Regions from separate parts of the Nonomuraea sp. GTA35 genome, predicted to be linked through region 1. Evidence: riboswitches for the same ligand, from Rfam matches in the RefSeq annotation. Region 1 holds a riboswitch; each other region holds the start of a gene.
The links. A riboswitch is a leader RNA that binds a small molecule or an ion and turns the genes downstream of it on or off. The one in region 1 is predicted to bind cyclic di-AMP.

Region 2: it holds a riboswitch for cyclic di-AMP, as region 1 does, so the genes downstream of both, ACBJ32_RS32745 (CHAP domain-containing protein) here and ACBJ32_RS28300 (C40 family peptidase) in region 1, are expected to answer to the same signal.
Region 3: it holds a riboswitch for cyclic di-AMP, as region 1 does, so the genes downstream of both, ACBJ32_RS27310 (hypothetical protein) here and ACBJ32_RS28300 (C40 family peptidase) in region 1, are expected to answer to the same signal.

The regions. Positions count from the first base shown of each region.
Region 1 is NZ_JBGNUV010000006.1:361,576-371,360, forward strand. Features, by position in the region: gene ACBJ32_RS28290 (branched-chain amino acid aminotransferase) at 1-711, opposite strand, end outside; gene ACBJ32_RS28295 (3-isopropylmalate dehydrogenase) at 937-1,974, opposite strand; cyclic di-AMP (ydaO/yuaA leader) riboswitch at 2,073-2,217, shown strand; gene ACBJ32_RS28300 (C40 family peptidase) at 2,425-2,829, shown strand; gene ACBJ32_RS28305 (SSI family serine proteinase inhibitor) at 2,887-3,276, opposite strand; gene ACBJ32_RS28310 (class I SAM-dependent methyltransferase) at 3,377-4,192, shown strand; gene serA (phosphoglycerate dehydrogenase) at 4,607-6,196, opposite strand; gene ACBJ32_RS28320 (hypothetical protein) at 6,527-7,288, shown strand; gene ACBJ32_RS28325 (MFS transporter) at 7,358-8,719, shown strand; gene ACBJ32_RS28330 (FtsX-like permease family protein) at 8,679-9,785, opposite strand, start outside.
Region 2 is NZ_JBGNUV010000008.1:203,869-213,653, reverse strand. Features, by position in the region: gene ACBJ32_RS32755 (NlpC/P60 family protein) at 136-1,065, shown strand; gene ACBJ32_RS32750 (SAM-dependent methyltransferase) at 1,069-1,548, opposite strand; gene ACBJ32_RS32745 (CHAP domain-containing protein) at 1,717-2,190, opposite strand; cyclic di-AMP (ydaO/yuaA leader) riboswitch at 2,374-2,520, opposite strand; gene ACBJ32_RS32740 (MFS transporter) at 2,710-4,062, opposite strand; gene ACBJ32_RS32735 (helix-turn-helix transcriptional regulator) at 4,137-4,871, shown strand; partial or broken gene ACBJ32_RS32730 (hypothetical protein) at 5,234-5,678, shown strand; gene ACBJ32_RS32725 (calmodulin-binding protein) at 5,947-6,381, shown strand; gene ACBJ32_RS32720 (hypothetical protein) at 6,761-7,495, opposite strand; gene ACBJ32_RS32715 (GAP family protein) at 7,679-8,353, opposite strand; gene ACBJ32_RS32710 (SulP family inorganic anion transporter) at 8,346-9,785, opposite strand, start outside.
Region 3 is NZ_JBGNUV010000006.1:156,401-166,185, reverse strand. Features, by position in the region: gene ACBJ32_RS27330 (VOC family protein) at 1-304, opposite strand, end outside; gene ACBJ32_RS27325 (YetF domain-containing protein) at 301-879, opposite strand; gene ACBJ32_RS27320 (rod shape-determining protein) at 876-1,850, opposite strand; gene ACBJ32_RS27315 (DUF5302 domain-containing protein) at 2,087-2,287, shown strand; cyclic di-AMP (ydaO/yuaA leader) riboswitch at 2,451-2,586, shown strand; gene ACBJ32_RS27310 (hypothetical protein) at 2,772-3,491, shown strand; gene ACBJ32_RS27305 (alpha/beta fold hydrolase) at 3,557-4,402, shown strand; gene ACBJ32_RS27300 (hypothetical protein) at 4,451-4,822, opposite strand; gene ACBJ32_RS27295 (roadblock/LC7 domain-containing protein) at 4,866-5,240, opposite strand; gene ACBJ32_RS27290 (hypothetical protein) at 5,270-6,055, opposite strand; gene ACBJ32_RS27285 (roadblock/LC7 domain-containing protein) at 6,059-6,433, opposite strand; gene ACBJ32_RS27280 (helix-turn-helix domain-containing protein) at 6,571-6,921, opposite strand; gene ACBJ32_RS27275 (NAD(P)-dependent oxidoreductase) at 6,976-7,578, shown strand; gene ACBJ32_RS27270 (DUF4032 domain-containing protein) at 7,572-8,780, opposite strand; gene ACBJ32_RS27265 (DUF885 domain-containing protein) at 8,803-9,785, shown strand, end outside.

The sequences.
Region 1 (9,785 bases):
CCGGTGCTCCTGCGCGTCCAGCCACACGACCTGGTCGCAGCCGTTCTCCACCGCCTGCCGCTGCGCCACGAACGCCGCGGCGTAGTTGCCGCCGCACTTGGCGAAGCCGGTGCCGCCGGGGGCGGCGCGGGTGTACTCGGTGGACAGCCAGACGGAGACGGGCTTGACGCCACCGGTGAAGTACGAGGCCGCCGGCGAGGCGATGACCATGTACTTGTAGGTCTTCGACGGGTAGTTGACCCCGAGCCCCGCCTGGGTGGCGATCATGAAGGGGCGCAGGTAGAGGCTGTGCCCCTCGGTGGTGGGCACCCACTCCTTGTCGGTCTGGACGAGCAGCTCCAGCGACTCGACGAACGTCTCCTCCGGCAGCTCGGGCATGGCCATGCGCGCGGCCGAGCGGTTGAAGCGGCCGGCGTTGGCGTACGGGCGGAAGGTGACGATCGAGCCGCCGATCTGCCGGTAGGCCTTCAGGCCCTCGAACAGCTCCTGCGCGTAGTGGAAGACCGAGGTGGCGGGGTCGAGCGAGAGCGGACCGTACGGCATGAGCCTGGCGTCGTGCCAGCCCTCGCCCTCGGTGTAGTCGATCGAGATCATGTGATCGGTGAACGTCTGCCCGAATCCGGGGTTCGCCAGTACCTGCTCCCGCTCGGCTGCGGTGCGAGCGTGGTCGGATAGCTGCACGTCGAAGCTGAGCTTCTGAGCGATGGTCATGACGGCGGTCCTTCTCTCTACGGTCTACCGAAATCTACCGGAATCCGGTCACCCCTCCGGGAGCTGTCGCGCTCCCGGGGGCGGTCCGTACTTCCTATTGTCTCGCTATATGGGATGGCAAGCGGTTGATGGGGGGTTGGCCCGATTACCGCCGTGGCCTGGGTACACGAAAACGCGCCCGGCAGTCCTCCTCGGACCGCCAGGCGCGTACGGGGCTAGGCGGTCCTAGCCGGATACTCGCGCGGTGATGTCGTCGCCGATCTCGCTGGTGCTGCGGCTTGCCCCGCGCTCGGCGATGTCGTCGGCGACCGCCCGCTCGACCCTGGCCGCCTCGTCGTGCAGGCCGAGGTGGTCGAGGAGCATGGAGACGGACAGGATGGTCGCGGTGGGGTCGGCCTTGCCCTGGCCGGCGATGTCGGGGGCGCTGCCGTGCACCGGCTCGAACATGCTGGGCGCCGCGCCCTCCGGGTTGATGTTGCCGCTGGCCGCCAGGCCGATGCCGCCGGCGATGGCCGCGCCGAGGTCGGTGATGATGTCGCCGAACAGGTTGTCGGTGACGACCACGTCGAAGCGCTCGGGCTGGGTCACGAAGAACATCGAGGCCGCGTCGATGTGGCAGTAGTCGGTGCTGACCTCCGGGTACTCCTCGGCCACGCGGTTGACCGTGCGCTGCCACAGGTCGCCGGCGAAGGTGAGCACGTTCGTCTTGTGGACGAGGGTCAGCTTCCTGCGCGGCCGGGTCTTGGCCTTCTCGAACGCGTAACGCACCACGCGCTCGACGCCGTGGGCGGTGTTGAGCGACTCCTGGGTGGCGATCTCGTGCGGCGTGCCGCGCCGCATGACGCCGCCCGTGCCGGCGTAGAGGCCCTCGGTGCCCTCACGCACGACGATCATGTCGATGTTCTCCGTCGGCGTGCCGGCCAGGGGGGTCGCCACGCCGGGGAACAGCTTGACCGGCCGCAGGTTGACGTAGTGGTCGAAGGCGAAGCGGAGTCGCAGCAGGAGGTCGCGCTCGAGGATGCCGGGCGGCACGCTGGGGTCGCCGATGGCGCCGAGCAGGATCGCGTCGTAGCCGCGCAGCTCGTCGAGCACCGAGTCGGGGAGAGTCTCGCCGGTACGGTGGTAGCGTGCGGCCCCCAGGTCGTAGTGCGTGGGCTCGATCTTCGTGCCTACTGCCTCCAGGACCTTGAGCCCTTCGGCGACGACCTCGGTGCCGATGCCATCCCCAGGGATGACGGCCAGGCGGATGTTACGCGACTCCATGACGGCAACCATACCGGCTCGTCTCGTCTGACGAACACACCATCTCATTTTCCGGACGTCCGGTTTGGGGGGATTGCGACCTTTTGACCGTTTCGTTAGAGTCCGTCGAGCCTAATCCACGCAGCCGCTGCGTGGAGCCGGGGACCCACTTTCCCCCAGGGGCGAATCGGCGGTCAGCGCCGTAGGGCTGTCTTCCAGGCCCGAGCCCGTCAGCTAACCCGGTCGGCCGTATGGAAGGACAGTGCTCTGTCTCGCACCGCCATCGTCCTGGCAGCAGCTTCTGCCGGACTCATCCTGGCCACCCCCGCCGCCCAGGCGGCCACCGGCGACGAGGTCGCCGCCCGGTCCGCCACCGACAAGGACACCACCACCCTCACCGGCGCCGAGATCCGGCGCATCAGGCAGGCCCAGGCGCCCAGACCCGCCTGGAAGATCGCCCTCGACTACGCCATGGACAAGCGCGGCATCCCGTACGTCTGGGGCGGAACCAGCGATCGAGGGTACGACTGCTCGGGGCTCATGCTCCGGGCGTACGAGAAGGCGGGGATCGACCTGCCGAGAACGGCCCGCGAGCAGTACGGGGCCTTCTCCAGGAAGATCTCCTGGAACGATCTAAGACCCGGCGACCTGGTGTTCTTCAGCAACCTGGGCCACGTCGGGATGATCTCCAAGCCCGGCCACATGGTGCACGCGCCGCGGTCGGGCGACGTGGTGAAGGAGGAGAAGCTCTCCCACTGGCGCAGGCAGGCCTTCGTCGGCGCTGTCCGGCCGGACCCCAAGGGCGTGCGCCAGTGGGCCGAACAGCTCGAACAGCGCCGCGAAACCGTGCCCGCCGACGTGACCGCCACCCTCTGAGAAGCCCGAGCGGCCCCGCTTTCCCCCGCGGGGCCGCTCGTCCTCCTCAGCAGGCGGTCAGGGCACGATCGGGGCGGCGAGGTGCGCCACGAAGCACGGGTTCGGGTAGTCGTCGGCGAAGTCCTTCGGCTCGCCCCGATAGTCGCCCCGGATCTCGACGTGCACCGGGTCGAAGATCTTCGGGCAGGGCACGTCCGGCCGGTACCTGATCCGGTCCAGGTCGCCGCCGAACTCGTCCAGCCTGTCGCAGGCGGCGACGGGGTCGGGGTGGACGCCGCCTTCCGGACGGCAGGTCAGGAACCACTGCGTGGTGCTGCCGCCGTGGTAGGTGGTGATGCGCAGGTAGGACTCCTGCGCGTGGGCGGGGACGGCGAGCAGCGCCGCGACGGTCAGAGCGGGCAGGGCTACGGTCGCGGCGCGACGGATCACGCTCAGGGAAGCGCGCATGGGGGAACCTCCTGCATGGATGAACACGTATAGCGACGCTATCAACACTCTTCGTATCCAGAAGGGCAGGTGTTGGTACCACGGGCGTAGCGTGTCGGATATGTCATCCGAGAAGGTGCACCTGACCGGGGAGAAGGCGACGCTCCTGGCCACCCTGTACGGCAGAGCGCTCGACGCGACCTCCCCGCACCCGATACTCGGCGACCGGATGGCGGCGGAGGCGATCGAGCGGATCGACCACGACTTCCGCGAGACCGGGCTCGACGCCAGGATGGCCAGGGCCGTGGCACTGCGGGCACGCTTCATCGACAGGTGGGCGGGCGAGTTCCTCGGCGCCCGTCCCGGGGCGACCGTGTTGCACCTGGGCTGCGGGCTCGACACCCGGGTGTACCGGATGGACCCGCCGCCGTCCGTGCGCTGGTACGACGTGGACTATCCGGAGGTCGTCGAGCTGCGCCGGCGGCTGTTCCCCGAGCGGCCGGGCCACGACCTGATCGGCACCTCGGTCACCGACCTGGGCTGGCTGGAGCGGGTGCCCGCGGACGCTCCCGCGCTGGTCGTCGCGGAGGGCCTGCTCTACTACCTCGACCGGAGCGAAGGCCCCGCGCTGCTGCGGGCGATCGTGGACCGCTTCCCGGGCGGCGGGTTCGTCTTCGACGCCCTGAGCCCGCTCGGGCTGCGGCTGCAGCGGCTCAACAAACCCGTGCGGAAGGCCGGGGCCACGATGCACTGGGCGATCGACGGCCCCGCCGCGCTGCGGGCCATCCATCCGGGGCTGCGCTGCCTGGAGGTGGTGAGCGCGTTCGACATCGACGGCTTCGATCGCCTGTCGGCCGTGCACCGGACGGTGGCCTCGGTCATCAAGCTCGTGCCCGCGCTACGGCGGACAGCCGTCTTCTACCGGCTCGAATTCTGAGGGGCGCCGCCGTTGTCGCGGCGGTCCAGCGCGGTCTGCAGGGCCTCGGCGGCCTCGTCCTGCTGCTCTTCGGTGCGGTTCCAGGCGTACATGTCGTACATGTGACTCAGCTCATTTCGCGGACGCGTTCCAGTGGGAAGCCGGACTCCGGTCGCGAATCCGACCGGGCCTGATCTCGTGGTCCGGGTCACGGACCGGACGAATGGGACTTACTGGCCGACACAACGCCGCACTCCGCGGCGGGTCGTCGACCTGCCCTAACAGGCCCCGCCGCGGCAGGCAATGAGTACGAACACCTGGCGCATTAGCAGCCACAGTACCCGAGGATCTGCTCGGAAGTCCTAGTATCTTGCATGCTGAGACGCAAAGGGCCGCCACCCGGACGGGTGACGGCCCTGCGCGAGATCCGGGAGGTCAGTCCTCCAGGTCCACCGAGCGGCCGCTCTCGGCGCCGATCTCGGACCCGATCTGCTCGACGACCTCGGCGGGGATGGCGGAGTCGACGGTCAGCGCGATGAGCGCCTTGCCGCCCTTGACGTCACGGGCCACCTGCATCGAGGCGATGTTGATGCTGTGCTCGCCCAGGAGCCTGCCCACCACGCCGACGATGCCGGGGCGGTCGGTGTAGGTGTAGAAGCACAGGTGGGCCGTCGGCTCGATCTCCATCTCGTAGCCGTTGACCTCGACGATCTTGGTGATCTGCCGGGGGCCGGAGAGCGTGCCGGAGACCGACACGGTGCGGCCGTCGGCGAGCACGCCGCGCACGGTCACCACGTTGCGCCAGTCGGGGCTCTCGGAGCTGGTGACCAGCTCGACGGTGATGCCGCGGTCCTTGGCCAGCAGCGGCGCGTTGACGTAGGTGACCTGCTCCTCGACCACGTCGGCGAAGACGCCCTTGAGCGCGGCCAGCTCGATCACCCGCACGTCCTGGGCGGCGATCTCGCCGCGCACCTCGACGTCGAGCTTGGTGGCCACCTCGCCGGCCAGCGCGGTGAAGACGCGGCCGAGCTTCTCGGCCAGCGGCAGGCCCGGCTTGACGTCCTCGGCCACGGCGCCGCCCTGGACGTTGACCGCGTCCGGCACGAACTCGCCCGCCAGCGCCAGCTTCACGCTCCGCGCGACCTGGGTGCCGGCCTTCTCCTGGGCCTCGTGCGTGGAGGCGCCGAGGTGCGGCGTGACGACGACCTGGTCCAGCTCGAACAGCGGGCTGTCGGTGCACGGCTCCTTGGAGAAGACGTCCAGGCCGGCTCCCGCGACCCGGCCCTCCTTGATCGCCGAGTAGAGCGCGCTCTCGTCCACGATGCCGCCGCGGGCCACGTTGACGATGCGGACGCTCGGCTTGACCTGGTGCAGCTCCTTGTCACCGATGAGCCCGATCGTCTCCTTGGACTTGGGCAGGTGCACGGTGAGGAAGTCGGCCTGCTTGAGCACCTCTTCGAGGCTGAGCAGCTTGACGCCCATCTGCGCGGCGCGGGCCGGCGGCAGGTAGGGGTCGTAGGCGATCAGCTCGACGCCGAACGGCTGCAGGCGCTGCGCCACGAGCTGGCCGATCTTGCCCAGGCCGAGGATGCCGATGACCTTCTCGTCGAGCTCGACACCGGTGTACTTCGACCGCTTCCACTCGCCGTTCTTCAGCGCGGCGTGGGCCTGGGCCGTGTTGCGCGCGCTGGCCAGGATGAGGGCGATCGTCTGCTCGGCGGCGCTGGTGATGTTGGAGGTCGGGGCGTTCACGACCATGACACCGGCCTTGGTGGCCGCCTCGACGTCGACGTTGTCGAGCCCGACACCGGCGCGGGCGACCACGCGCAGCTTGGGGGCCGCGGCGATCGCCTCGGCGTCGACCTGGGTGGCGGAGCGCACGATGAGCGCGTCCACGTCGGCGAGAGCGGGCAGGAACTGGGAACGGTCGGCGCCGTCGGTGTGGCGGACCTCGAAATCAGCACCGAGTACGGCGAGGCCAGCCTCGGACAGCTCCTCTGCGACCAGAACGACGGGCTTGTTCACGTCTGTGCATCCTTAAGGCACGGCGGAGGGGGGTCACCGTCCACGGAACCCCCCAGCGGTCCCACAGAGTGTATCCGCAGCTTGTGAACGTATTCACGAGGGGCCAGCATGTGAGACGGAACCCGGCGTACCCAGCTCGCGGCAAACTCATCCACTCCGCTCACATCTTTGTCTTGATCGGGAGATTTATTCGCCATTAGCCTGATAAGCCGTGGCCGACTACCTATGGTTCGTCATATGAGCATCGGGAATCCTGCGCTTGCCGACGTGCTCGCACAGCATGGCACGCCCCATCGCCTGCTGGGCGCTCTTGCCGACGGTGGAGTCCTGGTGGCAGTGCGACCAGATCGTTCCGTCGTCCTGGGGACGACACAGGCCGGTGACCGGGTCCTGCTCGGATACACCAGCCCAGCGACCTATGCCAGACACCGCGGCAGCCATTCCCTGTCGGCCTGCGACGCCGACACCATCCTGGACATCCAGCGCGTCACCGGGGTGCGCGAGATCGTCATCGACGCGGCCGGACCAGCCGCCGCGGCCGTGCCCATCGACGATCTCCAGCACTTCATGACCACGACACGCACCGGGCCCACGCCTGTCCTGTCGGGGGCGGTTCCCGCCGCCTACGCCACGGGCGCGATGGCCACCGTGTCGAGGGGTGCCGCGCTGGCCCAGGTGGCCCCGCCGAGCCCGCACGCCCCCTCGCTGCCCTGGGTGCCCGCGCCCCGGCCGCACCTGTCGGGGCCGATGCAGCAGGTGGATCCGGGTTACCGCCGGTGCACGCACCCGATCCTGCCCGCGCTGCGGCAGGCGATCGCGTACCTGCTCATGGACTTCCCGCTCGTGCACCACGTCTGGATCTCCGAGGCCGGCACCGCGTCCGGGGCGACCGGGATCATGCTGCACGTGAAGGTGCACATGTCGGCCGCCGAGGACGTCGTGCGCGACCTGCACCGCCTGGTACGCGCCCGGCTGCCGCAGTTCGCCGCCTCCGGGGCGCCGATCCTGATGGCCAGGGTGGCCGACGCGCGCAGCGAGCGCCGCATGATCGAGATCGGCGCGCACGTCGTCTGCGCCAACGTCTCGGACTAGGCCCGTGGCGGAGGGCCCGGGAAAAACTGGGCCCTCCCAAACAATCCCTCGCTCGGTTCTAATGAGGGGATGATCACACCGGCGGTGGGCACGGCCAGCGTTCCGAAGGGCGTGCGCCTCGGCTACGGGGTGGGCTCGTTCTGCACGGCCACCTTCAACGGCGTGCCCGGGCTGCTGCTGCTGTTCTACATGACGAACTTCCTGGCCGTGCCCGCGTGGCTGGCCGGTGTCGTGGTCACCGCGCCGAAGGTCTGGGACCTGATCATCAACCCCCTGGTCGGGCGCTGGTCCGACCGGACGGTCTCGCGCTGGGGGCCGCGCCGGCCCTGGCTGCTGGCCGGGGCGTGCACGCTGCCGATCACGTTCTTCCTGGTGTTCGCGGGGCCGCCGCTGACCGGGGTGCCGGCGGCGCTGTACGTGGGGGCGTGCTTCCTGGCCGCGGCGACGGCGTACGCGCTGTTCGAGGTGCCGTACAAGGCGATGCCCGGCGAGATGACCAACGACTACCACGAGCGCACGTCGCTGCTGCAGTGGCGGATGGTGTTCATCGGCGCGGCCACCGCCATCAGCGGCATCCTCGCGCCGGTCCTGGCCACGAGCGAGGGCGGGGACGGCACGCTGGGCAGCTACCGGCTGATGGCGGTCACGATCGCGGGCATCCTGCTCCTCGCCATGCTCGGCTCGTTCTTCGGCACCGCCCGCGCCCCCATGACCGGCGCCCCGGAGCCGGACCGCGGCGGGTGGCGCGAGCAGTTCGCCGCGATCAGGGGCAACCCGGCGTTCCTGTGGCTGACGGTGCTGGCCTGCGTGCAGATGCTGGCCGTCAGCATGATGCTGGCCGCCGCGCCCTACTTCGCCACGTACACGCTGGGCTCGGCCGCGGCCACGCAGACGCTCTTCGCCGTGCTGGTCGGCCCGATCCTGCTCACGATGCCGCTGTGGGTGCGGGTGGCCAGGCGCCTCGACAAGCGCGGCGCGATGATCCTGGCGATCCTGCTGTTCGGCGGCGGCACGACGGCCGCCATGGCCACGCCGCTGTTCGGCCCGCTGTGGGCGCACCTGACGATCCTGCTGGTCGGCGTCGGGTACGCCGGGCTGCAGCTCATGCAGTTCTCCATGCTCGCGGACGTGATCGCGGCGGACGCGGTCACCACCGGCAAGCGGCGGGCCGGGGTGCTGACCGGCCTGTGGACGGCCATCGAGAGCGGGTTCAGCTCGTTCGGCGCGCTGATCTTCGGCATCATCCTGACGATCGGCGGCTTCATCGAGTCCGACCCCAGCACGCCCGTGCAGCAGCCGGACAGCGCGGTGACCGCGGTCCTGATCGGTCAGACCGCGATCCCCGCGCTGATCATCTTCGCTTCGGCGCTGATCACGCTGAAGTACCGGCTCACGCCACCCGCCGCGCCAGCTCCATCCTCGTCCGGGTGAACAGCCCGGAGAGCACGGCCGCCAGCAGGGGCAGGCCGAGCACCAGGACGGCCAGGAACCACCACGGCACGACGACCGGGTTGTCCTGGCCCCACATCGAGGCCATGGACGCCGACAGAGCGCTTCCGGTGACCGCGCCCGCCATCAGCCCGATGACGGCGCCCAGCCCCGCGATGTAGCCGGCCTGTGCCGCCACCACCATCCTGCGGGTCCCCGGCCGGGCGCCCACGGCCGACAGGGTGTCCAGATCCCGGCGCATGTCGGCCACGGCGAGCCCCGTCGCCGCGAACGTGCCGCCGAGCACCAGGACCACCGCCGCGCCCAGCGCCGCGGTCAGCAGGATCATGAGCTTCTGGCCGGTGTGGTCCTCGGCCAGCGCGGCGTAGGCGCCGGCCGCCACCGACTGCAGGTCACCGCCGAAGCGCTGCACGTCCTGCCGATCGCGGAAATGCCCGCCGCTCGAGGCCGGCGAAACGTAGATCCGCCGCTCGGCCGTCCCGTAACCGGCCGCCGCCAGCACCGAGGCGGGGACCACGGCGCCGCCCTGGTCCGGCTGTGCCCCCTGCGCCACCACGGCCGGCACCCGGATCGCCTCCCTGCCGATCTGGCCGTTCCTGTACAGCAAGGTCATGCTGACGGCGCCGTCGCTGACCAACCGGGCGTCGAACACCACGATCTTGCCGGCCGCGAGAGCAGCCGCCGCCTGCGGATCCCTCCGGCCCTGGAGCAGGGCGAGCAGCCGGGCATCCCCGACCGGCACGTCGAAATAGGTCATGCCGTACTGCGTGCAGTCGCCGGTGCATTCCCGGGACTCGAACTGGAGCATGGTCGCCATGCTCCGCCCGTCACCGTCCTGGGCCTCCAGCGCCGGCACGAGACTCGCTCCCGGCAGCCTCTCCTGGGTGACGGTGCGGACCCGGGCCCAGGTCGCCTCGTCCACGTCACCGGCGACGCTCACGGTCAAGGTGCCCTCCGGGGCCTCGATCCGGTTCATCCGCTGTTCGGCGGTGTAGGTGCTGGTGTAGGCCAGGCCGACGGTGACCGCGCCCATCGTGGCGGCCATGAC
Region 2 (9,785 bases), on a different contig from region 1:
GAAATTGCACGGAACAGGGCAAAAGCCTCCGCGCCTTCTGTACTATTTCGGCCCAGGCTCAGTGACTTACGAGGAGGCATCGTAGTGGCCGTGTGGACGAGGCTCGGGCGACCAGCAGTAGCCGCAGCATTAGCCTTGATCGCACTGGCCGCGACGCCCAGCGGCGCTCTCGCAGAGCCGTCGCCGGCCAAGATCCGGGCCAAGCTGGTGAAGCTGAACGAACAGGCCGACCAACTGGTCGAGCGGTACAACCAGGCGAATGAGGCGTACAAGTCGGCCAAGAAGAAGTACGAGAAGCTCAACACCGAGCTCAGCCGCAAGGACGCACAGGCCCGCGCGCTACGCGAAGAACTCGCCACGATTGCGAGCAACAGCTATCAGGCCGGCCCTTTCGGGGGCTGGCCGGCGTTCGCCCTGCAGGGCAACTCCGAGGCGGCTCTGAGCAGCATGGCCTCCCTTGAGCAACTGGCGCAGGACCGAGCGGCCAAAATACTTGCCTACGAGGCGGCGACGAAGGACCTGCGCGATCGGCGCACGGAAGCGCAGCGGGTTCTGACAGAAGCCGACGACGCTCGTGACAAGGTCCGCGACGAGAAGACGAAGGTGGACAAGCTGGTCAAAGAACAGACCAAGCTCCTGCGCCGGTTGGGCACCTTCCAGACCGGCGATCCCAACAGCCCCGGCATCGAGTACACCGGCCCGGCATCCGGCAACGCCCGCCGCGCGCTCCAGTTCGCCTTCGCCCAGGTGGGCAAGCCCTACCGATACGGCGGCACCGGGCCCGGCTCCTACGACTGCTCCGGCCTCACCCAGGCCGCCTGGCGCACCGGCGGAGTCGAACTGCCCCGGACGACCTGGACTCAATGGGCGTGGGGCGCCAGCCGCCGAGTTCCCCTGGATGCGCTGCAGCCTGGAGACCTGCTCTTCAGCAAGGGGCTCGGCCACATGGGGATGTACGCCGGCAACGGCAAGATGGTGCACGCGCCGCAAACCGGCGATGTCATCAAGGTGGTCGACCTCGACGACTACTGGCGCAACCGCCTGCTCGGTGCGGTCCGCCCATGATGGTCAGCGACGCTGTGCGACACCGAGCACGTAGTCCCCACCGATCCGGGTGACCCAGCGATCATCCACCTTCAGGCCATGGCGGGGCAGTTCGGCGAGGAACTCCCCCGCCGTGAACCGGTCTTCCTCGGGATGCTCAAGCAGACGCCGGAAGGACGGGCGTGCCAGGGCAGTCGCCGTCACCTCGCCGAAGTGGAACCCGCCCCTTGCGGCAAGGACTCGCGCTGCCTCAGCCAGTGCGGCTCGCCGATCAGGGATGTGGTGGATGATCCCGAAGGCGACACGGAGATCGGTGGCGTCGCCCAGCGCCAGCCGCACGTGCCCGGCGTAGCGCACCGACCGTCGCCGAGCGCCGATCTCCAGAACCCGGGTGCCCGGAGTTCGCCCGCCCAGCTTCATCAGCTGCGGCGCCTCGTACCAACGTTGCAGCGCTCGGCGTGGCGAGCTGTTGACCAGGAGCGTCTCGAACCGATTCATCAGCATGGGAGGCCCCTTTCCGCCGACGTCCGCTCCAGTCCGGTGGTCAGGGCAGGCGGAGTACGTCACTCGGCAACTTCGGATCAAGAAAACAGCGGGTGGCGCAGGAGACTCTCCCTCGCCACCCGCGATCCTTTGACCATCGCGCTGGCAAGGAGTCTTCGACCTGCTGCGTCAGGCCTTGTAATCGGGGTAGCCGTAGCCCACGACCTGGGACTTGGGCCGGATCCGCTGCTCGACCTTGCCGTTGCCGGTGTTGCCTTCGATCGCGGTGATCGTGCCGTTGCCGTTGTCCTGCTTCACCATGCCCACGTGGTCGATGCCCGAGGTGCTCTTGCCGTTCCAGTCGTAGAAGACGATGGCACCGGGCTTGGCCACCGTGCCCCAGCGCTTGTTCGCCTGGAACCACTTGGCGTAGGTGACGGTGTAGGCGTCCCAGCCGACGGTCGGCCGGGCGCCCGCCTTCTCGCCCACCCAGGAGACGAACATGGCGCACCACGGGGCGTTGGCGTACGCCTGAATGCTGCCGCCGTCACGGGCGATGGTCTCCTTCGCCCGCTGCGACGACATGTACCAGCTGTGGAATGGAGTCCCGCCGCCCGCGGAGTTCTCCGTAACGCCGATCTGCGACTCGGCAATCTTCAGCACCGCCTGTGCGCTCGCCTGAGTCGCCGGCCTCTGGGCCTGGCTCTGGGATTCATGGTCCGCGGCGAAGGCGGGGCCGGCGGCGAGAACGGCACCGGCTGCCACGCTGAGCCCCAGCGCGAGGCGGGAAAGGTTTCCGGGCATGAGGGCACGGGTGAAGCTGTGCTTGGCCATTACTGAAATTGCTCCTTGCTTCCATGCCGCCTACCGGGTTAGCTGACGGGTTCGGGCGTGGAAGTGCCCTACGGAGCGCTCACATGGAGCACACCGATTCACCCCAGAAACAGATGGGTCCCCGGTTCCGCGAGATCGCGAATTCGGCGGCCGCGTCACATCCGCACGTATGACGTACGCGCTGGTGAGACACGGTCTCGGCAATATGGAGGCGCCACGCGGCAAGCGATGCTGCCAGGCGTACGCCTTGAGTCCTTGAAGGTAAGCGAACTGCATAGAAAGATGCAAGCCAACCTCTGGACAATGCAACGGAATCCCCTGCGCCATGGGCGATGGCGAGGAAATTCTTTACCTACTCCCGATAGTAGATCCAGTTTGCCGAAGCTCATTGGCAGTCTGTTTCACGAAACGTGGACGCGACGGAAGCAGTGCGCCGATGAGCACGGCGCCGAGCGCCACGCAGACCGCGCCCGCCGTGAGCCCGCGTGAGTAGCCCAACATGGTCAGCGCGGCCACCCCGACAGCGCCACCGATCTGCTGGACGGAGGTGAACAGGGCCGACCCGAGACCGGCGTCCGCCTCGGTCGTACCGTCGACTGCGGCCGTGGCCATGAGGGGCAGGCTCAACCCGTTGCCCACGCTCAGTACGAGCATGCCGGGCAGGACGTGTGCGGCGTAGGAGTCGCCCGCCGCCACGTCGGACAGCAGCAACAGACCGGCGATGTTGACCACGAACGCCAGCAGAAGCGCCCATCGTGTCCCGATCCTGAGCGAGAGGCGGGACGACAGCCACATGCCTGCCAGAATGCCCGCACCGTAAGGCAGGTAGGCGATGCCGGCCAGCAGCGGGCTATATCCCAGAGCGGTCTGCACCTGAAGCATCAGCAGGAAGGACATGGCGTACATCGCCATCGAGAACAGCAGAGTCGCGCCGTTGGCGACCACCCGCGTCCGCGAGGCCAGGAACGATCGGGGCACCAGCGGCGCTGCCGCCCGTGACTCCGCCACCAGGAAGGCCACCATCAAGGCGACGGAGAGTACGACGGCACCGATGACGAGAGGATCGCTCCAGCCGGTCTCCCCCACTCGCAGCAGCCCGTACACCAGCGACACCGCAGCACCGGTGATCAGGACCGCGCCGGGAACGTCGAGGCGGCGCCCTCCGGGCGCGCGGGACTCGGGGACCAGGCGGGGCAGCAACGCCAGCGCCACGGCGACGACGGGCAGGTTGATCAGGAAGATCCCACGCCAGGACGCCAGGTCGGTCAGCGCCCCGGACAGCACCAGGCCCGTGGTCCCGCCGAGGGCCGCGATGCCGCCCCAGATGCCCAGCGCCTTGGCCCGCGCCTCGGGCCCCGGATACAGCAACGTGATCATCGACATCGCGGCAGGGCTGGCCATCGCGGAGCCCGCGCCCTGACCGAACCGCCCGATGACGAGCTGCCACGGCTCCTGCGCGAGCCCGCAGGCCAGGCTGGCCAAGCCGAACAGCGCCACCCCGATGAGGAAGACGCGACGGCGGCCCAGCAGATCCGCCATCCGGCCGCACAGCAGCAACAGCCCACCGAAGGCCAGGAAGTAGGCGTTGACTACCCAGGGCAGCCCGGACGCGCTGAAGCCCAGCTCATGGCGGATGCTGGGCAGGGCCACGCTCACGACGGTGTCATCGAGTACGAGCATGAACTGGACAAGACACAACACGATTATCGGCACCCGACGACGCTATTGATCTGCCATATTTGGCCACAATCCGCGATGGGGACAGACTATGTCGCATGGAGGACATGGGCGCGATCATCGTCGGCCACTTCCCACTGGCCTCTGGGGACTGGATCCCCCCGCACAGCCACACCCACCACCAACTCGCCTGGACCCGGCGCGGTGTCCTGAGCGTCAACGTGGGCCAGGTCTACTGGGTCCTGCCGCCCACCAGGGCGCTGTGGCTGCCGGCGGGTATCGCCCACGCGACCGGCGCGACCCGCGACGCGGTGCTGTGCAGCCTGTACCTGGCGCCGGAGCACTGCCCCCTGGACTGGCGCGAGCCCACCGCCGTCGGCGTCGATGGCCTGCTGGCCGAACTGATCGGCTACCTGGCCCGCACCGACCTCGCCGACGACGCGCGGCTGCGCGCCGAGGCCGTGGTGCCCGACCTGCTGCGTCCGCTGCCCACCAAGCCCATCGACGTGCCGGAACCCACCGACGAGCGGGTCCAGATGGTGGCGGCCGCCCTGCTGGCGGACCCGGCCGACTCACGCAGTTTGGAGGCTCACGCTCGCGCGGCCGGTGTGAGCAGACGGACGTTGACACGGCTGTTCGTGCGCGACACGGGCATGAGCTTCGACCACTGGCGCACACAGGTACGGCTGCGCGCCGCCCTGCCGCTGCTGGCCGAGGGGCAGCCGGTGTCCCGGGTGGCACACAGCGTCGGCTACGCCACGGCAAGCGCGTTCCTGGCGGCCTTCCGCCGCACGGTCGGCACCACACCGCGGCGCTACCTGCTCAGTCGTTGACTCATGACCCTCGCTGCGACGAACGTCCGGCCCGGGCAGCAACCAGGTGTGGTCAGAGCCGATTGAGGGGCCCTAGCCCCGAAGCGTGGAGTTTCAGTGCAACTTCGGTGAGTGGCGTGCTAAATGGCCTTCCATAGCGATATCTGAGACAGACCTGGCGGTCCGGGATGTGAAGTTCGCAGCCTGACAGCAGCCGTGCTGCCGTATCCGGACGAGCGGCAGCGCCGCTTGTATCCGGCTGCTGAGGCCGATGCGCTCGGGCATGGCGGGATCGTGGTGGTGGCCAGGCTGGCAGAGGTGTCGGAGCCGACCATCATGAGGGACTCCTCGAGCTCGCGGGTGGTGCACCGGTTCTGGGCCGGGTGCGCCGTCCCGGTGGCGGACGAAAGCCGGCTGCTGAGCATGACCCGGGCCTGGCGCCGGCGCTTGAGGCGTTGATCGAGCCGCGGGAGATCGGTGATCCGGTTTCCCCGCTGCACTGGACCACGGCCTCGCTGCGGGACCTGGCCCGGGAATCAACCGCAGCCGGGCACCCGATCAGTGCCCCGGCAGTGGGCGATCTGCTGCGCGGCGGGGTTCAGTCTCCAGGGCATGGCCAAGCGGCGCGCCGGCAGCCAGGTTCCCGACCGCGACGCCGAGTTCCAGCACATCAACACCACGGTCGAACAGTTCCTCGCCGACGGTTCGCCGGTAGTGAGCGTGGACGCCAAGAAGAAGGAACCGATCGGTGACCTCGCCCGAGCCGGCCGCACCTACCGGCCCAAGAGGAAGCCGATCACGGGCCCGATCACGACTTCCCTTCGCTGATGCCCCGGTCGCGATCCCGTACTCGGCCTTGAACTCGGGCGGGTAGTTCTTCATCACCATCAGGAACATCTCTTCCCCTGGACCTCAAGATCCAGTCTCCGAGGTGTCTGAGATTCCACGACAGCACTCCGGCTTGGCATGGCCGGACGGTGAGCAGTGGCCGTTTCGGTGGCGAAGCCTGGTCAAGCTATTAACTTAGCGTCACGGGCCAACTACAGTGAGTTACTGATGGTCGCAGATCGCGACCCGAGTCACCGGAGGTGCCCCCATGACACGCATCCCCACCAAGATCGCCGCCATACTCGCGGCGGTCATGACGCTCATCCTCACCCCAGGCGTCCCCGCCCATGCAGCCGAAACAGCCTATTTCCGCATCACCGACACCGACGGCCGCCCCCGATTCAACATCGAGCTCCGCGACGAAGCCAAGATCGCACACGCCCGCCGCATCCTCAGCGGCGAGGAAACCGGGCGCATCCACGTCCACGGCCGGATCATCAAGCGCCCCGTCCCCTACAACCCCGGATGGAGCTTCCACCTCGACCCCAACACGATCGACTTCTTCGAAGTAGCCATCGAGGTCTGCGACTCCAGCATGCAATACCTTGAGGACCACCTGGATGAGGCCGGCGGCGCATTCCTGCCCGGCGGCCACTGGTGCCCGTGGAGCTCCCGCCTGGTGGCTGAGATCCGGCCCTCATAGCCCTGACCTGCAAGCGATGCGGCACCTCGGGAGGGCATTTCCCGGGGTGCCGTTGTGAATCGCCGTTCGGTGGACACCAAGGTCTCCATCAAAGCCAGGGCGGTTCAGAACACCCCGCCTCTTCTGCCATTCGGCAGGTTGTGATATCCGGGCCTATCAGTAGAACCCGCCTTCGTGTTCCCGGCTCGCGTCTCGGTCCTGCAGGAGCCTCTGCCGTGCGCACCCTGACATGCGCACGATCACCACGCCAGGACACGACGCCGCTGGCTGCCGGCGTGGGCGGCGGCCTCGCCCCTTTGCGGGCGGCTGGTGGACAAGCCCTCCCTGACCGGCACAGGCCCGCCCTCGAGAGCGGGCGGCCCTTCCCGTGCCGCTCCTGTCAGTCCACCGCCGGCGCGCCGGTGAATATCCCCGAGGCCCACCCCAGCACTCGGCGCCGCGCAGTTGGATCCTCCAGCCCGGCGAGCATGTCGTGAATCTTCCCCATCGCTGCCAGTTCTGTGTTCACCGCGGTGCTGCCGCTCTTGGCCGCGATTTCCACCTCCACCTCTTCGACGCGGTCGCCGGGCTCGCCATCACCAGGTCCTCGCCGCTTGCGATGCTGGCCCTCATCCGCTGCTCCGGTGGAAGCGCTGTGCTCTCTTGTGTCGTCCTGCTTGGCATGCGACCGACCGGACGGCCCGCCCAGTTCCTTGAGCAGCGGAACAGCAAATCGCTCGCGTAAGTCACGTTCGCGCAGGCAAGGCCTCCCGAAGCCCCGGCGGGCGGCGGACCCTCGCAGCTCCTGGACGAGCTCGCACAGGTCGGCTCCGGCGCCCGCCAGGATGCGGGCGGCGCCGTTGGCATGGCCTTCGAGCAGCCCCCACACCAGGTCCTCGCCGGTGACCGGGCGGCCGGACGCCCGCCACATGGCCACCTCGACGGCCTTGCGGGCGTGCAGGGCGAGGGACAGCTGGCCGAGCGGCCCGTACAGCATGACCCGCAGCGGCCGCACCGGGGAGCGGCGCAGACTCCAGGGCGCCGGGTCGTCGGCCCCGGCCCTGGTGCTGCGGTGGGCCCGGTCGAGGTCGATGCCGAGCGTGGCGAGCAGCGCCCTGGCGTCCCCGGTGTCCACGCGCTCCGGCGTGGGCCTGGCGGCGGTGGCCGCGCTCTGCGGCGGATGTGGCCAAGCGCCTGCCGCTGAGCGGCGGCGATGGTGGCGAGCGCCGGCGAGAACCGGCGTAGCTTCAGTGCCTTATGGTCCTTTGATCCGGGGCGTGAGCCCTGCGTCCCAGGCCAGGACGGTGTTGAGGTCTGGTCAGCTGAGCAGGCCGCGCAGGCCTTTGGCGAGGAACAGCAGGGCGAAGACCAGGAGCAGCAGCAGGGTGAGGGCGCCGTTGTGCCGGATGAGCCAGCCGCGCATCCGCTGAAGTCGCTGTTCGCCGCCTGCGCTGAGGGCGGTGGCGTAGGGGGTGAGCACGCCAATGCTGCCGATGACGACGAACACGGCGGCGAGGATGAGTTGCCGGCCGAGCGGCAGCGGCTCGTGGGCGGCGGTGATGGCGCCGCCGGCCAGGGAGGCGAGGTTGACCGGGTTGGCGACGATGAGCAGTGCCGCCACAGCGATGATCTTGGGTGGGTTCAGGGTGTCCATGGCGGCGAGCCAGCGCGGCACCCGCGGGGCCGCGCCTTCCCGGCGGCGGATGGCCCGGCGGATCCCGATGCAGGCCATGAGGAGCAGGAGCAGGCCGATGATCAGGGCGAGCCAGGCGACCCAGGCGGGCCGGGCGTGCCCGGCGGCCCCGGCGGCGCTCAGCAGCGTGATGAGGGCGAGCAGCACGACCCAGCTCATGATCAGCCAGGTGAGCTCGAACAGCAGCGCCTTGGCGCGGCCGTTGGCGCTGATCAGCAGGGCGATGACGGCCACGACGGGGAACGGTGAGACGATCAGGCCCAGGGTGTAGGGCAGCATGTCGGCGAAGGCCTTACCCATGGTCATTCTCCCGGTAGGCGACGGCCGCGGCCTCGTTGGAGTCGTAGTAGGTGAGCTCGGTCAGGCCGTAGTGGTCCAGCAGGTGGCGCAGGTGCGTGGTGGCGCGGGCGACGGCGAAGGTGACGCCGCGTTCGCGCAGCATGCCGGTGGTTTCGCGGAGGGCGGCCGCGCCGGTGGTGTCGACGTCGGTGATGGCCTCGGCGTCCAGGACGATCCAGCGGGCGCCGTGGTCGGCCAGGCGGGTGATCTCGGCTTTGAAGGTGCCGGCGTTGGCGAAGAAGAGCTGACTCTCGAAGCGGTAGACGACCAGCGGGCCTTCGGCGGGGCCGCGGAGGTAGCGGCCGTGCTCGCCTGGTCGCAGGGTGGCGGTGCTGGGCCGGGCGGCGCGCCGGACGACGTCGATGGCTGAGAGCAGGAAGGCGATGATGACGGCGGTGAGCGAGCCGAGCACGGGCACGCCGAGCAGGCACACCACGGCGATCCAGAATTCCGAGCGGCGCAGCCGCCACAGCTCGGCCAGCTTGCGCACGTCGATGAGCCGGACGACGGCGACGGCGACGATGCCGGCCAGGGCGGTGTTGGGCAGGTAGGCCAGCACACCGGAGAAGAACGCGACCAGGACGGCGACCACGATCGCGCAGACGGCGCTGGGGATCTGGGAGCGGGAGCCGGCGGCGTCCATGGCGGCGGTGCGCGAGGCGCTGGAGCCGACGGTCATCGACTGGGTGAGCCCGGCGGTGACGTTGGCCAGGCCGAAGGCGCGCAGCTCCTGATTGGCGTCGAGCGCATACCCGTGCTGTTCGGCGTAGCGGCGGGCGGTGAGCAGGCCGTCGGCCAGGGTGACGGCGCAGATGGCGATGGCGCCGGGGACGAGCGCGGCCCACTGGCCGAAGGTGATCGACGGCCAGTGCGGGACCGGCAGCCCGGAGGGGACGTGGCCGAGCACCGAGACACCGCGCTGGTCGAGCCCGGCCCAGGCCACCACCGCCGTGGCGGCCACCAGCGCGATCAGCGGGCCCGGCAGGGCGGGGGCGAGCCTGCGCAGCGCGACGATCGTCAGCATGGTCGCGACGCCGACGGCGACGCTCCACAGGTGGGCTTGCGGGAGCTTGGTGAGGATCTCCCACAGCTCGGGGAAGAACCGCTCAGCGGTGGTGTGGATGCCGAGGATCTTCTTCGCCTGGCTGGTGAGGATCTCCACAGCCAGCCCGGCGATGAAGCCGACCAGGACCGGCTCGGACAGGAAGTTGGCCAGGAAGCCCAGCTTGAAGGCGTAGAACAGCAGGAACACCACCGCGCAGACCAGCGCCTGCGCATAGGCCAGCTCGACGTACTGCGGGCTGCCGGGGCGGGCCGCGATCGCAGCCAGCAGGGAGGCGATGAGCGCGGCGATGGGCGCGTCCGGACTGGCCACCAGCTGGCGGGAGGAGCA
Region 3 (9,785 bases), 210 kb from region 1:
CGTACAGGGCGACGTGCTGCCACCCCAGGTCGCACGGCAGCGCGGCCCCGCCCTGCCGCGGCCCGCTGAACTCGAACAGCTCGATCCCCGGCCCGTTGGGCAGGCGCAGCATGCGCACCGCGACCTCGGCCGTGCCCTGCGGCACCCCGAGCCGCCGCTCGGTCGCCCAGCCGCCCTTGGGGCCCTGCGCGCGGGGGAGGGTGTCGTAGAGCACCTCGGCGCCGAACGCGCGGGCGAAGAACTCGGTGGCCGCGTCGAGGTCGGGCACCGTCACCCCGACGTGGTCGATGCCGCGGACGGTCATGCGCTGCCTCCTGTTCTGGCCAGGGCGTCGAGCTTGCGCTCGATGCGGTCGAGCCGGGTACGCAGCTCCGCCACGTCACCCCGCTCGGCGGTCTCCTCGTCGGGCCGCAGCCTGACGAGCACGGCGCCGCCGGGCTCCAGCCGCACCAGGCTCGTGTCGGCCACGCTCGTGCCGCCTCTGAGCTGGATCGCCACGTCGACATCGGCCTGCCGCACGCCCAGCCGCCGCAGCGCCGCGTGCACGTATCCCCCGTCGCGGGCCAGCACGATCGGGCTGCCCTCGACCAGCCTGCCGATCGCCGGCACCGTCGCCGCCAGCCGCACCACGACCGCGTTCACCGCCATCAGGATCACCAGCCCGGCCAGGCCGCCGGCCAGCGAGTCGTCAGGCCCGATGATCGCGTTCTGCACGACGTTGCTCATCAGCAGCATGACCACGAAGTCGAAGTTGTTGAGCTGGGCGATGCCCCGCTTGCCGCCGATGCGCAGCAGCGCCGCCACGGTCACGTACACCGCGACGGTCCTGACGGCCTTGTCGGCGAGCGAGACCCCGCTGTGGAACAGGTCGTCGATCATGTACGGCCGCCACGGAGCCTCCCGATCAGGCCCAGCTCGTCCACGCACCGGCCCAGCCCCAGCGCCACGCACTCCAGCGGGCGCTCGGCCCTGCGCACGGGCATGCCCAGCGTCTCCCGCAGCCGCCGCCCGAGCCCGCGCAGCAGCGATCCGCCGCCGACGAGCACCGCGCCGTGCTCGCCGAGGTCGGCGGCCAGCTCGGCCGGGCAGCGCTCCACCGTCTCCATCGCCGCCCGCGCGATCGACTCGACCGGCTGCCCGGTGGCCTCGAAGATGTGCTGGACGGGCAGCGTCAGCTCCCGCTCGCGGCCGGTGCCGGGGTCGCGGGCCCGCACGACGACGTGCCCGTCGTGCGCGTGCCGCTTGGCCGACTCGGCCTCGCGGTCGTCGAGCTGCAGCCCGTGCTCGCGCTCCACGAAGCGGGCGATGGCCCTGTTCACGGCCTGCCCGCCGTACGGCACCGAGCCGGTCGCCACCACGGACTCGCCGGACAGCACGGCGATCCGCGCGGCGTCGCGGCCGATGTCGATCACCATGTGCCCGGTGCGGTCGGCGGGTGAGATGCCCGAGCCGAGCGCCACGGCCAGCGCGTGCGGGACCAGGTGCACGGTCCTGGCGTCCGCCTCGTACGCGATGTCCTGCAGCGCCTCGCGGTCGATCGGGGTGGAGTCGCAGGGCAGCGCCATGACCAGGCGCGGCCTGGCGTACGGGTGCCAGTGCACCTTGCGCAGGAAGTGCCGGATCATGCGCCGGGCGAGCTCGGCGTCGGCAGGCAGCCCGCCGCTGACGGGCCAGTGGGTGCGCCCGCCGGAGTCGGCGGCGGCCTCCGCGCCGTATCCGACGATCTTGCCCGTGCGGTCGTCGCACACGACGACCGAGGGCTCGTCGAGCACGATGCCCTTGCGTTTGACGTAGATCCGCGTGCTCGCCGCTCCCAGATCCATCGCCAGGTCACGACCGAGGAGTCTCATCGCGGGATTACTTTCCGGATCCGTTCCAACACAACACCACGAACGGAACGGATCCCCTTTACCTGTTACCCCTGGAGCTGTGATCGACGAAGACCGCGAGGCCACGGGCAGGGCCGCTCGGGCGGTCCCGGCCCGGTCTTCCGCTTGCTGTCTTTCACCGCGCAGTGAGCCCGGTTTCGCGTCATAAGCGGTGCCGTGCGAAGCTGTGAACTGTCCCCAACACCATGGAGGTCCTCATGGCGGATACACCGGAGCCGGAAGTCAGCGAAACTCCCGAGGACGAGCTGAAGCGCAAGTTCCGCGAGGCGCTGGAGCGCAAGCGCAACCAGCACGGCGGATCGGGCGCGGGTGGCAGGGGCGGCGACCCATCCAAGATCCACGGGGCGCACGGTCCGGCTGCGAGTAAAAGATCGTTCAGGCGCAAGAGCGGCGGCTGACGCTGGAATTCTGCGGGGGTACGGCGTGCCGTGCCCCCTTTTCCTTTGCCGGGACAGGTAGATCTTTCGCCCGATTCGTGAAGAATCGTTTGCAGATGTCCGTTTCCGTGGCTACTGTAATCGCCATTACCAGCCGGTGACCCAGTCCTTACCCCAGGAGGACGGCCGGTTGGCGCCGAATCCCGAACTTCGGGAACCGGGGAACCACCTCCGTTGGGGTGAATCCGGCTCCGTGCCGGTAGGGCAACTCCACCGCCCGAACCCGTCAGCTAACCCGGTAGGCGTGATGGAGAGGACAACTTACCCCATGCATCAGCGCGTCGTACCCCCGGACCGCGTCTTGACGGCCGCCTGCTGAGCGGCCCCCTTCCTCAAAGGCTCGTATCTTGCGCTCCGCGTAGCGACCTCGCGGCGCTCTGCCCCGCTGCGCCCTCATCCCCTGAGTGCAACCTCCCTGTCCCCCAGTGAAGGGTTTTGCTGCTTCATGTATGCCCGTTTTGGCCTGCGTTCCCTCGCCGTGCTGACCGCCTCCGCCGCCTGCGCGATGAGCATCGCCGGCACGGCCGCCCACGCCGACACCGACACCGGTGAAAAGATCTTGCTCAAGGGCTCGACCACTGCCTCGTACTTCTGGGACGACGCCTCCGGCCGCGCCGGTGACACGGGCCTGCCGGCCAGCGGCAAGCCGATGCAGAAGGGGCTGGCCGCCAGCCCGAGCTGGCCGCTGCTGACCGAGGGTTACGTGGTCTACAAGGGCAAGAAGATGCCCTTCTTCGTGGGCGACCGCGGGCCGGGCGCGCCCTCCAACCGCGGCATCATGCTGGACCTCGACGCCAAGACGTTCGCCGAGCTGACCGGCGGCGAGTTCAACTCCAGCACGCTGGGCGTGGACGGCATCGGCGGCCAGGGCCACATCGAGGTCGACTACGTCATCACCAAGTGGGGCGACGGCGTGGGCAAGAAGAACTACCCGGTGCCGTTCTCGACCGGCGCCTGGGCCGAGCGCGACACCAACCCGGCGACCCCGCCGCAGGCCGAGGACACCTCCGCCGCGGGTGGCAGCCTCCCCGACGCTCCCGCGGACGAGCCGGAGAAGGAGTCCGGCCTGGTCGGCACCGCGCTGATGGCCGGCGTGCTGTCCGTGGCGGGCGGTGGCGCGCTGCTCGGCGGGGAGCGCCTGCGGGCCGCGTTCATGAAGCGCTGAGCTCCCGCATCAATCGGAGCGGATGACCTTTACGTGACGACGACCAGAATGTCATTCTGGTCGTCGTGACCATCCGCGCAGCCGCGAACGGCATCGACATCGCCTACGAGAGCTTCGGCTCACCCACCGGGCGCCCGCTGCTCCTCATCATGGGGCTCGGCGCCCAGCTCATCCAATGGGACGAGGGGTTCTGCGAGCTCCTGGCGGAGCAGGGACACCACGTCGTACGGTTCGACAACCGCGACGCGGGCCTGTCCACGCACCTCCACGAGCACGGCCTGCCCGCGATGGGAGCCGCGCCGCCGTACCTGCTGGACGACCTGGCAGATGACACCGCGGCCCTCATGGACGCGCTCGGCTGGCCGGCGGCCCACGTCGTGGGCGCCTCGATGGGCGGCATGATCGCCCAGACGCTGGCCATCCGGCACCCCGGCCGGGTGCTGACCCTGACCTCCGTCATGTCCACGCCGGGCCCCTCCGTGGCCCCGCCCACGGAGGCCGCCGCCGCCGTCCTGATGGGCAGGCCGGCCGAGGGCCGCGAGGCGGTGCTGGAGCAGGCGGTGCGGACCTGGTCGACCATCGGCTCGCCGGGCTACGAGCTGGACCGGGAGAAGATCAGGGCGACGGCCGGGCTGGCCTACGACCGCTGCTTCGACCCGGCGGGCACGGCCAGGCAACTGGCCGCGATCATGGCGTCGGGCGACCGTACGGAGCTGCTCGCCCGGGTCGAGGTGCCCACGCTCGTGCTGCACGGGGAGGCTGACCCGCTGGTCCCGGTGGCGGGCGGCCGGGCCACGGCCGCGGCCGTCCCCGGGGCGCGGCTGGTGACGTACCCGGGGATGGGGCACGACCTGCCGCGCGAGCTCTGGCCGAGCTTCGTCGCCGAGATCACCAAGCTGACCTCGCCCTGACGACGCCGGTGGCCCGCCCCCGCGGGGCCGGGCCACCGGATCGGGCGTTCAGACCTCCAGCTTCTCCTCGATGCCCCGGAGCTGGTGGCGGGCCAGCGCCAGGTTGGCGCGGTTGCGGTCGAGCGCCAGGTACAGGAACAGGCCCTTGCCGCCGCGCCCGGTGATCGGGCGGATGATGTGGTACTGGCCGCTCAGCGTGATCAGGATGTCCTCGATGGCGTCCTTGAGGCCCAGCGAGTCCATCGTGCGCAGCTTGGCCTTGACGACCTCCGTGTTGCCGGCCGCGGCGATCTGCAGGTCCAGGTCCTTGGAGCCGCCGAGGGCCCCCAGTGCCATGCCGCTGCCGTGGTCGACGATCGCGGCCCCGATGGAGCCGTCGATGCTCATCATCTCCTTGAGCGACACGTCCATGCCGGCCATGTCTTCTCCTCTCACTGTTCGCGAGTCACTGTTTGTTCGCGAGTCACTGTTTGCGAGCTGAGACGGCGGCCACGGCGGCAGCCGTCTTCCTGCCCTCCAGTCGCAGCAGCCCGACGTTCGCGCCGGGTCCGGCCAGGACCGTGAGGACGATGGTGGGGCCGGCGGCGTAGAAGGCCGTGAAACCGGCGGTGCCGGAGATGAGCGTCTCCTCGAGCGTCCCCTGGCCGGTGATGAGGAGCATCCGCCTGCTCATCGCGAGCAGCGCCGCCGACAGCGCCGCCGCCTGCTCGCCCGACTCCCCTGGAAGGTCGCAGGCGAGCTGCAGGCCGTCCACGGTGCAGGCGACGCTCCCCTGGACGTCCGGGGTGCGCTCGCGCAGCAGCGCCATCTCCTCCAGAACCTCTTGCCGTAGCTCCACCGGTGGCCTCCTCCTGAGTGAGGGGAACCTCACGACAGCTCCTCGAGCGCCTTCTTCAGCCGCATCAGCAGCGCCAGATCGGTCGGGTCGCCCGTCACGGGCGGGCCCAGCGGCTGGGCCCGCGCCTGCGGGTCGTGCGGCGGATGCTCGCCGGGCTTCCGCCGTAGGGGCAGGTCGGGCGCGGCCAGCAGCCCCGAGGCGGCCAGCCGGCGCACCGCCAGCAGCACCGGGTACGCCGGCCGGCCGATCTGCTTGGCCAGCTCCAGCGGGGTCGCCTTCTGGTCGGCCCTGACGATGACCTCCCACTGGACGCGGCTCAGCGTCACCCCGTGCCCGGGCAGCCGGGGCAGCGGCCGTACCGGGAGGGTGTCCACGTCGGCGGAGGGCCAGATCTGGGCGAGCTGCGCCCGCCGCCGCGCGCACTCCCGCACCAGCCCCGGCACGTCGAAGAACCACTGCCCGCCCAGCCAGTGCCGCTCCCCGGGGCGGAACTTGGGCCGTGTCCCGCTGACCGGCAGCAGGAAGAAGGCCGCGTCCAGGACCCCGCCGAGCACCGCGTACTGCAGCTCGCCCTGCGTGAGCGGCCCCTCGGCGAGCAGCCGCTCGCAGCCGCCGTCGGCCTGCAGCCGGCGCAGTGCCGCCTCGCTCATCAGCCCCCTGGCCGCGAGCAGCCGTTCCACGCTGGGGGCCTGGGCGCACTCCATGTACGTCACGCGTCCGTCCGAGAGGAAGATCGTGCCGTTCCTGCCGACCTGGAGCGCGCCGGTGGAGCGCTCGCGGGCGAGCCCGGCCAGGAGTGTGTCGAGCTTGGCCATGGGTCACGTCGCAAGCCGGCTGGAGATGGTGCGCAGGCGGTACCTGGCCAGGGCGAGGTTGGATCGTTCCAGGTCAAGGCGTACGTAGATGACCAGCGGCCCCTCGAACACGGTCTCCAGCAGCCGCAGCAGATGGTGACCCTTGTCCGTGGTGACGAGCATGTCGTCGATGCGGATGACGTCGCCCGGGCAGGTGCGGGCCAGGCCGTCGGTGGTGGCGCGCAGGGCCTCGGTCAGCGCGGCGGCCGACCGGTCGGCGTCCACGCCCACAGCCGTGCTGAAGGCCACCGGCATGCCGCTCGTGTGGTCCACCAGCATGGCGTCCAGCGCGCCCGGTATGGACATGACCTCTGCCAGGCAGCCGTCGATTCCCAGCACGTGACCTCCCTCACCGTGGTGGAACGCAGACAGCGTAGGGCGAAGGGGACGGGCCCGCGTGACGGCCGGTCACGGGTGTGGAGGTTTTATACGGCTGCGGAGTAGAAAAGCACCACTGGTACGGAAAAACGTATGATTTATGAGAATTTCTCGCGGCAGCGCATGATCTCGGCGACATTCCGCTCGGCCCAGTCGGCCACCACGGAGATCGGCCCGTGCAGCGAGCGCCCGAGCTCCGTCAGCGTGTACTCCACCCGCGGCGGCACCTCCGCGAACACCTCCCGCGTCACCAGCCCGTCCTGCTCCATGGCGCGCAAGGTCTGCGTCAGCACCTTGGGCGTGACCCCGCCGATCCGCGTTCTGAGCTGGGTGAAGCGCATGGGCCCGCCGTCCAGGCAGAGCAGCACCAGCGCCGACCACTTATCGCCGATCCGATCCAGGACCACCCTGGTCGGGCAATTGGGGTCGAAGACATCACCGGTATCCATAAGGTACTTATAGCACGATGAAGTAACCAGTATCCGATGGATACTCTTGGCGGCATGAAGATCCTTCTCTTCGGCGCGACCGGCATGCTCGGCAGCCGCATCGCCGCCGAGCTCCGCGACCGCGGCCACGAGGTCACCGGCCTCAGCCGCAAGGGCCCCGACAAGGGCGACGTCCACGACACCGCCGCGCTGGCCGAGGGCCACGACGTGATCGTCTCGGCGATCGCCCCGCCGCGCGACGGCACCGAGCCGGAGCCGCCCTTCCTGGCGGCCAACCGCGCGCTCATCGACGGCGCGCGGGCATCAGGGGTGCGGCGGCTGATCGTCGTGGGCGGCGCGGGCAGCCTCCAGGTGGCCCCGGGGCAGGACCTGGTCGACACGCCCGGCTTCCCGGACGTCTACAAGAAGGAGGCGCTGGCCGGCCGGGCGCTCCTGCGCCTGTACCGGGAGGTCGAGGACCTCGACTGGACGTTCGTCTCCCCGGCCGCGGAGATCGCGCCGGGGGAGCGTACCGGGGTCTTCCGGCTCGGCGGCGACATGCTGATGACCGACTCCGAGGGCCGCAGCTTCATCACCGCCGAGGACTTCGCCGTCGCGATCGCCGACGAGGTGGACAGGAACGCCCACCCCCGGCAGCGCATCTGCGTGGCCTACTGATCGGCCTCCTCGGGCAGCAGCGCCCGCTCGTCGGGCTTGTGCACCAGCACGTTGTCCACGTACGACTTCACCGCCGCGGCCAGCCCGACGTCGGCCCCCTCCTGCTCCGACAGGAACCAGCGGTGGTCGAGGAGCTCGTGGAAGAGCTGGGCGGGCTCCAGCTTCCCGCGCAGCCCGGCGGGGATGGCGTCCACGGTCGGCTGGAACACCTCGGCCAGCCACCGGTGGGCCACGATCGCCTCGTCCTCGTGCCGCAGCCCCTTGGCCACCCGGAAGCCGTCGAGGTCGTTGAGCAGCCGCCGCGCCTGGTTCTCCTCGACGTCGAGGCCGGTCAGGCGGAGCAGGCGGCGCTGGTGGTGGCCGGCGTCCACGACCTTGGGGCGGACGATCAGGCGGCCCGTGCCGACCTTGCGCCGCACCATCATCTCGGCCACGTCGAAGCCCAGCAGGTTCAGGCGCCTGATGCGCTGCTCGACGCGGTGCCAGTCCACCTCCTCGATGATCTCGCTCTCGTTGATCTCGTTCCACAGGCGGTGGTAGCGGGCGACGATGTCCTCGGCGGTCTCCATGGGGTCGATCGACGGGTGCAGCAGCCCGCCGGCCTCCAGGTCGAGCATCTCGCCGAAGATGTTCGTGTGCGCGTTGTCGATGTCGGTCAGCCGCTGCCCCTCGCTGATCATCGGGTGCATCTCGCCGGTCTCGGCGTCCACCAGGTAGGCCGCGAACGCCCCCGCGTCGCGCCGGAACAGCGTGTTGGACAGCGAGCAGTCGCCCCAGTAGAACCCGTTCAGGTGCAGCCGCACCAGCAGCACGGCCAGCGCGTCCAGCAGGCGGGTGAGCGTGTCGGGGCGCAGGGTGCCCGACATGACCGCGCGGTAGGGCAGCGAGAACTGCAGGTGCCGGGTGATCAGGGCCGCGTCCAGCCCGTTCTCGCGGCCGGTGACGTACGCGACCGGCTCCACGGCGGGGGCGTCCAGCCTGGCCAGGTCCCACAGGAGCTGGTACTCCCGCTTGGCGTAGCGCTCGCTGATCTCCTTGATCGCGTACACCTTGCCGGACAGCCGGGCGAAGCGCACCACGTGCCGCGAGATGCCGCGCGGCAGATCGACCAGATGGTGTTGCGGCCAGTCTTCGAGAGGGGTCTCCCAAGGGAGGCGGATCAGGTCAGGGTCGCCTAGCGCGCCAGTGATCTGCAGGGGCATTTGCTCAGGATATGGTGCATCGGTGGACGAGTTTCTCAAGTGGTACTTTTCCGACCGTCCGGTCGTCGCCGCCTCGCTCGGGGCCGACGGTTACGATCACACCCTCGGCGACTTCACCGCCTCCGCCTGGCAGGCCCGCGAGCGCGAGCAGGTGCTCTGGCTCGAACGCCTGTCCGCCGCCGAGGCGCCCACCCTGGACGACGCGATCGACAGAGATCTCGTCCTGTCGCAGCTCAGAGGCTCCATCGCGCTCGCGTCCTGGCCCGAGTGGCGGCGCGACCCGAGCGTCTACCTCGGAGCGATCTTCACCTCCATGTACGCGCCGTTCCAGCGCCGGCTCAAGCCCGAGCCCGAGCTGGTCGCCTCCGCGCTGCTCCGCCTGGCCGAGGTGCCCGGCGTGCTGGCCGCCTGCCGCGCGAACCTGGACCCCGACCTGGCCGCCCCGCTGCTGGTCCAGCGGGGGCTCGGCCAGGCGCGTACCGGCCGCAACTTCCTGACCCGCACCATCCCGTCCATGGTCGAGGACGAGAGCCTGCGCGCCGACCTGGCCGCGGCCGCCGAGCCCGCCGCGCGGGCGTTCGACGAGCTCGTCACCCTCCTCGACGGCTTCGAGTGCGGCGGCACCTGGCGGATGGGGGAGCGGCTCTACTCCACGCTGCTGCGCGAGCGCGAGCTGCTCGGGTACGGCGCCGCCGAACTGCACGAGAAGGGCAAGGCCGCCTGGGCGGAGCTGGACGCGCGCATGCGCGAGGTGGCGCTCCAGGTCAACGGCACCCAGGACTGGCGGGCCGCCATGGAGCAGCTCATGGACGACCACCCGCCGACGCTGGCCGACATGCGCGCCGAGTACGAGGCCGAGACGCTGCGGGCGCGCGAGTTCGTCAGGGAGCGGGACCTGGTGACGTTCGCCGACGGCGAGGAGTGCCACGTGCTGCCGTCGGCCGAGTACACCCGCCCGGTCCTGTCCGTGGCCCACTACCTGGCGCCGCCGCCGCTCAGCGCGTC